DNA from 2 places in the Klebsiella ornithinolytica genome. Region 1 is predicted to be linked to the other one. Evidence: predicted binding sites of a transcription regulator. Region 1 holds the regulator's gene; the other holds the start of a gene.
The links. Region 1 encodes PurR, which represses purine synthesis genes. Its sites were predicted from a motif close to CANGCAAACGTTTGCNTG; they were not measured.

Region 1 (4,072 bases):
AAGTTGATTTTCATTCAATGACTCCAGCAGACCGCCATCGGCGACGGTATCTCATCAGAAGTCAAAAGCATGACATCAATCACAAAAAAACAAAAGTAAACGAAATGGCAAAAGATTTTTGCGAAATTGATAATAATGGCGGGATGTCGGGGGAAAGAGGCCTCTCCCCCTGATAAATCAGTGCAGCACCGCTGTCAGGCCGGCGGCCACGATGAGACCCAGGACAATAATCGTTGTCGTCAGCGAAAACTTTAAATCTGTATCCATCAATTTTTCCCCCCAGTTATCCCCACATGAAAAGTGAGCTTGCTCATTTTTGCACAATATAGCGCAAAAATCTTCCATGTTTTAGGGTGATGCACATTTTTGCTCTTCCCCTTTGCCGCAAGATCGGACAAAATCCCACGCTAATTTGAAAGCGTATCGGCCATTGACCCCTTCCTGTCGTTCTGTGTCGTTTTCCCGACGTGATGCAATGTTGAAAATTGTATTCAGGGTGTGTATAGGCAAACGTTTACGTATCGATAATCAGACGATCAGGTCAAGGTCTGGAGTGAGAAGTAATGGCAACAATTAAAGATGTAGCGAAGCGCGCAAACGTTTCCACTACAACAGTGTCACATGTAATTAACAAAACCCGTTTCGTGGCGGAAGAAACCCGCAACGCCGTGTGGGCGGCGATCAAAGAGCTGCACTACTCCCCCAGTGCCGTTGCTCGCAGCCTGAAGGTTAATCACACCAAATCGATTGGCCTGCTGGCCACCAGCAGCGAAGCGGCCTATTTCGCTGAGATTATTGAAGCCGTAGAAAAGAGCTGTTTCCAGAAAGGCTATACCCTGATTCTGGGCAATGCGTGGAACGATCTCGAAAAACAGCAGGCCTACCTGTCGATGATGGCGCAAAAGCGCGTCGACGGCCTGCTGGTTATGTGTTCTGAATATCCGGAATCGGTGCTCAGCATGCTGGAAGAGTACCGCCATATTCCGATGGTGGTAATGGACTGGGGTGAATCCAAAGCCGACTTCACCGATTCGGTCATCGATAACGCCTTCGAAGGCGGCTATATGGCCGGTCGCTATCTGGTGGAACGCGGCCACCGTGAAATCGGCGTGATCCCGGGTCCGCTGGAGCGTAATACCGGCGCCGGCCGCCTGGCGGGCTTTATGAAAGCCATGGAAGAAGCGCAGATCGCCGTTCCGGAAAGCTGGATTGTTCAGGGCGACTTCGAGCCTGAATCCGGCTACCGCGCCATGCAGCAGATCCTCAGCCAGCAGCATCGCCCGACGGCGGTCTTCTGCGGCGGCGACATCATGGCGATGGGCGCAATCTGTGCTGCGGATGAGATGGGACTGCGCGTGCCGCAGGACATTTCGCTGATCGGGTATGATAACGTGCGTAACGCCCGCTATTTCAGCCCGGCGCTGACCACCATCCACCAGCCGAAAGATTCGCTGGGGGAAGCGGCCTTCAATATGCTGATGGATCGTATCGTCAACAAGCGTGAAGAGTCGCAATCTATTGAGGTTCACCCGCGGCTGGTAGAGCGTCGCTCCGTCGTAGACGGCCCGTTCGTCGATTATCGTCGCTGATCGCCCGTGCGGCGCCGGTTACTCCGGCGCCCGCAGCCACTCCCGGTTCAACGTTTCGCTGTCCCCCAGATAATCCAGCAGCCACGACAGCGCCGGTGACGTGTCGCTCTGCTGCCAGGTCAGGCAGCACGCGGCGTCCGGGAACGGGTTTTCCAGCGCCAGCGCGGTCCATTCACCGCGGTCAATCCAGGGGCGAGCAAAATGGCTCGGCACCATCCCTACGCACAATCCCGCCGAGAGGCAGGTAGCTGATGATTCCCAGTCCGGCACCACTACCCTTTTCTGGTTGTCCAGTAGCCAGGTCGTGCGTTTCGGTAACGAACGGGAAGTGTCCTCCCGGACCAGCGACGGCCAGTTGCGCAACACATCATCGCTCAGTGGCCCGTTCATCTGCGCCAGCGGGTGATGGCTGGCCACTACGCAATGCCAGCTCAGCATTCCCATATCGCGAAAGGCGTAGCGCCCCCCGACCGGAATCGAACGCGTTGCCCCGATAGCCAGTTCCACGCGCCCGTCGGCCAGCGCGTCCCAGACGCCGTTGAAGACCTCCTGAAAAACAATCAGCTCGACATCGGGAAAGTGACGATAAAAATCGACAATCATCTGACGCATACGGGCCGGTTTAACAATGTCGTCTACGGCTATCGACAGCTGGCCGCGCCAGCCGTTGGCTATCTGCTGACACTGCTGGCGAGTGATCTGCATTTTTTTGATAACAGATCGTCCTTCCTGTAAAAACCAGAGCCCGGCGGGGGTCAATTCGACATCGCGATGGCGGCGTTCAAAAAGCGGTACTGCCAGCCACTCCTCCAGCTGACGTACGGTATAACTGACCGCCGAAGGTACGCGGTGCAGCTCCTGAGCCGCTGCGCTAAAGCTGCCGTTGCGGGCGACAGCATCAACAACTTCGAGTGAGTATTCGGACCACATATTCTGCCTGCAAAAATTTTGAATGCATGTAGCAAATATTAGCGTTTCACAAGCCAGAATGCACTCCCTACACTCTGCGGCATCATACCTGCACCTATAAGAGAATGTTATGCAACAACCCGGGAAAGGATTTTTAGTGTGGCTGGCGGGACTCAGCGTGCTGGGTTTCCTCGCCACCGACATGTATCTGCCGGCCTTTTCGGCCATCCAGCAAGATCTCAATACGTCTGCGGCGTCGGTCAGCGCCAGTCTGAGCCTGTTCCTCGCCGGCTTCGCCATCGGACAGCTGTTCTGGGGCCCGCTCTCGGACCGCTACGGACGTAAACCGATTCTGCTGACCGGGCTGGCGATCTTCGCTATCAGCTGTCTGGGAATGCTGTGGGTGCGGGATGCCACCCTGATGCTGGTGCTGCGCTTTATTCAGGCGATCGGCGTCTGCGCGGCGGCGGTGACCTGGCAGGCGATGGTCACGGATTATTATCCAGCCCAGCGCACTAACCGTATTTTCGCCACCATCATGCCGCTGGTGGGTCTATCGCCGGCTCTGGCGCCGTTGCTCGGCAGCTGGCTGCTTGCCCATCTGGAATGGCAGGCCATTTTTGCCACCCTGTTTGCCATCGCCCTGCTGCTGATGGTACCCGCCCTACGCCTGAAGCCGGTCGTCAGGCCGCAGGGTGATGTCCGCGAGAAGTTGACCTTTATGACGCTGCTGCGTTCGCGCGAATACAGCGGCAACGTGCTGATTTACGCCGCCTGCTCCGCCAGCTTTTTTGCCTGGTTGACCGGGTCGCCGTTTATTCTCCATGAGATGGGCTACAGCCCGACCGCTATCGGTCTTAGCTATGTTCCGCAGACAATCGCCTTTTTAGTCGGTGGCTATGGATGCCGCGCGGCGCTGCAGAAATGGCAGGGCCAACAGCTGCTGCCCTGGCTGCTGGTGATTTTCGCCGTCAGCGTGGCTGCAACCTGGATGGTTGGTCGGGTTGAAGATGTCTCAATCATTGCGGTGATGATTCCCTTCTGCGTGATGGCCGTTGTCAATGGCGGGATTTACCCGATTGTTGTCGCCCAGGCACTGAAGCCGTTCCCGCAGGCGACCGGCCGTGCCGCCGCGCTGCAGAATACGCTGCAGCTTGGTCTGTGCTTCCTGACCAGTCTGCTGGTCTCCGCGCTGATTGCCACACCGCTGCTCACCACCACCAGCGTGATGCTGGTCTCGATCGTGCTGGCCGGGCTGGGTTATTTTATGCAGCGTCACAGCGCCTGCCTGACTACCGAATCGTCGCATGCATAAACGCGTTTCGGCGATGTTAAGGCTCAGTAATTAGCCTGCTAATATATTTTTATTGAAAGCCGGATTTCAGCGGCCTATACTGAACCGGCTTCACATAAATAAAATATTTTTTACGATTAACGGCAGCAGGATGCGTCCCGTTTCACCATGGAAGGCCTTTCGGCAAGGGTTATCGCCCTTCCTCTGTTCTACGTCGGATAGCAGCTTCACGGATATTCCGTGAGATTTCTCACAAAGCCAAAAAAGCGTCTACGCTGTT
Region 2 (4,072 bases), 1.0 Mb from region 1:
AAATAAAAAAACCCCGCACAGGCGGGGTCACACAAGGCTTGAGGGGTGTTTTACAATGTTTCGCCGTTGCTGCTGATAACCTGTTGATACCAGGAGAAAGATTGCTTCCGGCTGCGGTCCAGCGTTCCGTTGCCTTCGTTATCTTTATCGACGTAGATAAATCCGTAGCGTTTCTTCATTTCACCGGTACCGGCGGAAACGAGGTCGATACATCCCCACGGGGTATAGCCCATCAGGTCAACGCCGTCCTCAACCACCGCTTTTTTCATCTCGGCAATATGCGCGGAGAGATAATCGATACGGTAACGATCGTTCACCGTGCCGTCAGCTTCGCGCACGTCGATGGCCCCGAAGCCGTTCTCAACAATAAACAGCGGCAGCTGGTAATGATCCCAGAACCAGTTCAGGGAGTAGCGCAGACCCACCGGGTCAATCTGCCAGCCCCAGTCTGACTTCTGCACGTACGGATTAGAGACCAGGCTTTGGGTCTCGTCATAATCCAGCTGCGGGTTATCATCGGTCGCTTTCGTGGCAAACGACATATAGTAGCTAAAGCCAATATAGTCGACGCAGCCTTCGGCCAGCGCCTGACGATCTTCTGCGGTGATATCGAGCGTAAAACCGCGGCGCGCGAAGTAGTTCAGCAGATGCTGCGGGTACTTACCGCGAACATGAACGTCGGTAAACCAGTAACGGCGATGCATGGCGTTCATTGCCATCATCATATCATTCGGGGCACAGGAGAACGGATAAATCGGGCACATGGCAATCATGCAACCCACCTGCAGCGAGGGATTTATCTCGCGGGCAGCTTTTACCGCCAGGGCGCTGGCCACCAGCTCATAGTGCGCCGCCTGATACATCACCGGTTCGCGATCTTCATCCGGCAGATACTTCAGACCTGAGTTGGTAAACGGGGCAAAATCTTCGTGGAAGTTAGCCTGGTTGTTGATCTCATTAAAGGTCATCCAGTACTTCACTTTGTGCTGATAGCGATCGAACACCACTTTCGCAAAGCGGACGAAGAAATCGATCAGCTTACGGTTACGCCAGCCGCCATACTCGGTCACCAGATGGTAAGGCATCTCGAAGTGAGAGAGCGTGATCACCGGTTCAATGCCGTACTTCAGGCATTCATCAAACAGGTCGTCATAGAACTGGAGCCCTGCTTCGTTAGGCTCCCGCTCATCGCCCAGCGGGAAGATACGTGTCCAGGCAATCGAAGTGCGGAAGCATTTGAATCCCATTTCAGCAAACAGCTGAATGTCTTCTTTATAACGATGGTAAAAATCAATCGCCTCATGGTTGGGATAATTTTTCCCCGGCAGTACGCCATCGGTGATTTCACGCGGCACGCCGTGTGCGCCGGCGGTCATCACATCAGCCACGCTGACGCCTTTACCTCCTTCCTGCCAGCCACCTTCCAGCTGATGCGCCGCCACCGCGCCGCCCCACAGAAAATCTTCTTTAAATCCAGACATGTTCTCTTCCTTATGCGCGATCGCCGTTAAGCGATCGGTTTTGCTGATTAAAATGGTAAACCGCCCCCATCAAACCGGCGTCGTTGCCGTGGCTGACGGTGTCGAGATAGTCCGCGATACCGAACCAGGCCAGATGTTCACGCAGCAGCGCCAAAAAGCCCGGCCGTTCCACAATGCCGCCGCCGATGAAAATGGCCTGCGGATCAAAAATGTTCACCAGGTTATACAGACCGCTACCGAGACCGTTGAAAAAGTCAGCCACCAGCCGCTGGCAGGTCACGTCGCCCGTATCGTAGCGATCGAATATCTCTTCCCCGGTCACCTCTTCCAGCGTTTTGCCGAAATGGTCGGCATAGCGCTGGCGCAATACGCGCATCGTGCAGTTTTCATTCATCGAATAGCGGCGCACATCGCGGGTGCCCGGACGATCGGTCTGCATATAGCCGAATTCGCCGGCGCGAAAACTGGCGCCGTGCACCAGTCGGTTATTACAGAAGATCGCCCCGCCGATGCCGGTGCCAATCGTCAGGACCAGAAAATCACTCATCTCGGCGGCTTTGCCCCGCCAGCGCTCGGCGAGCAGGACGCAGTTAGCATCGTTTTCGATGGCGACGGGAAGCCCGGTCTGTTGCTCCAGCCAGCGCTTAATGGCGAAATTATCGAACTTACGGATTGCGCCGCCCATTTCGATAAAGCCGGTGTGCGGGTTGACATAGCCAGGCGCGCTGATCGCCACGCCTTCACACGCCGGGTGAGCGGCAATCCACGCCAGCATCGCTTGCAGTATCTGGTCGCCATCGCTATCGATAATCGACTGCTTGCCTTTTTCACGCAGTTCGCCTGCAGCGGTGCTGACGCCCATTTTTAACGCCGTTCCACCGATATCAAATGCGGCAATGCTCATCCCGTCTCTTCCTCCTGAATCCCCGCAGAATCTACCTTCGGCTCTCTTGAACAAAAACAGAAACCGGTTTCAGTGGCATGATGGCTATTCCCGATGTCAGAGGCAAGCACAAGAATGTACCCGGTTTCATTTTCGTGAACCGCTTCAAATTTGTTCATATCGCTGCCGATTAACGCCGACTGCAAAGCAGGCTCGCAAACGTTTGCTTTCCCTGTTAGAATTGCGCCGATTTTTCTTGCTACCGCAAATGTGTGGAGATTTCGCAGTGACCGATAAAACCTCTCTCAGCTATAAAGATGCCGGCGTAGATATTGATGCAGGCAACGCGCTCGTCGACCGTATCAAGGGTGTGGTGAAGAAAACCCGACGCCCGGAAGTGATGGGTGGACTGGGCGGATTCGGCGCACTGTGCGCATTGCCGCAAAAATACCGCGAGCCGGTTCTGGTTTCCGGCACTGACGGCGTCGGCACCAAGCTGCGGCTGGCAATGGACCTGAAGCGCCACGATACTATCGGTATTGACCTGGTGGCGATGTGCGTCAATGACCTGGTGGTCCAGGGTGCAGAACCCCTGTTTTTCCTCGACTACTATGCAACCGGTAAACTGGATGTCGATACGGCAGCCAGCGTCATCAGCGGCATCGCGGAAGGCTGCCTGCAGTCAGGCTGTGCGCTGGTTGGCGGCGAAACGGCAGAAATGCCGGGCATGTACCACGGCGATGACTATGACGTCGCGGGCTTTTGCGTCGGCGTAGTAGAAAAATCAGAAATTATCGATGGTAGCAAAGTTGCCGATGGTGACGTGCTGGTCGCGCTGGCCTCCAGCGGTCCGCATTCCAACGGCTACTCGCTGGTGCGTAAAATTATCGAAGTCAGCGGCGTCGATCCGCAGACGACCGATTTGAATGGTTCGCCGCTGGCCGACCATCTGCTGGCGCCGACCCGCATCTACGTTAAGTCGGTTCTGGAGCTGATTGCTAACGTTGAAGTCCACGCCATTGCCCACCTGACCGGCGGCGGCTTCTGGGAAAACATTCCGCGCGTTCTGCCGGATAACACCCAGGCGGTCATCGACGAGTCCTCCTGGCAATGGCCAGAGGTCTTCAACTGGTTGCAGCAGGCCGGTAACGTCAGCAGCCATGAAATGTACCGTACCTTTAACTGCGGCGTCGGCATGGTTATCGCCCTGCCGGCTGAAGTCGCCGACAGCGCCATCGCGCTGCTGAACGAGAAAGGTGAAAACGCGTGGAAAATCGGCTATATCAAAGCTTCTGATTCCGAACAGCGTGTGGTCATTGAATGAAAAACATTGTGGTGCTGATTTCCGGTAACGGAAGCAATTTGCAGGCGATAATTGATGCCTGCGCCCGAAAGCAGATTAACGGCACCCTGAGAGCGGTATTCAGCAATAAGGCCGACGCGTTCGGCCTTGAACGCGCGCGTGAGGCCGGTATTCCGGCCCATGCGTTATCGGCCAGCCAGTTTGCCAATCGCGAAGCCTTCGATCGCGAGCTGATGCATGAGATCGATGCTTATGCGCCGGATCTGGTGGTGCTGGCAGGCTACATGCGGATCCTTAGCCCGGCGTTTGTCGCCCATTATCAGGGGCGCCTGCTGAATATCCACCCGTCGCTGTTGCCAAAATACCCGGGGCTGCATACGCATCGCCAGGTACTGGAAAACGGCG

Region 2: the regulator PurR is predicted to act here: its motif matches at 2,577-2,594, upstream of purM (phosphoribosylformylglycinamidine cyclo-ligase).

What each region holds. Positions count from the first base shown of each region.
Region 1 is NZ_CP130153.1:2,372,571-2,376,642, reverse strand. It holds gene Q1L34_RS11100 (MFS transporter) at 1-14, opposite strand, end outside; gene cydH (cytochrome bd-I oxidase subunit CydH) at 178-267, opposite strand; gene purR (HTH-type transcriptional repressor PurR) at 564-1,589, shown strand; gene punR (DNA-binding transcriptional activator PunR) at 1,608-2,519, opposite strand; gene punC (purine nucleoside transporter PunC) at 2,629-3,813, shown strand.
Region 2 is NZ_CP130153.1:1,340,968-1,345,039, reverse strand. It holds gene Q1L34_RS06400 (6-phospho-beta-glucosidase) at 51-1,481, opposite strand; gene bglK (beta-glucoside kinase BglK) at 1,492-2,385, opposite strand; gene purM (phosphoribosylformylglycinamidine cyclo-ligase) at 2,651-3,688, shown strand; gene purN (phosphoribosylglycinamide formyltransferase) at 3,685-4,072, shown strand, end outside.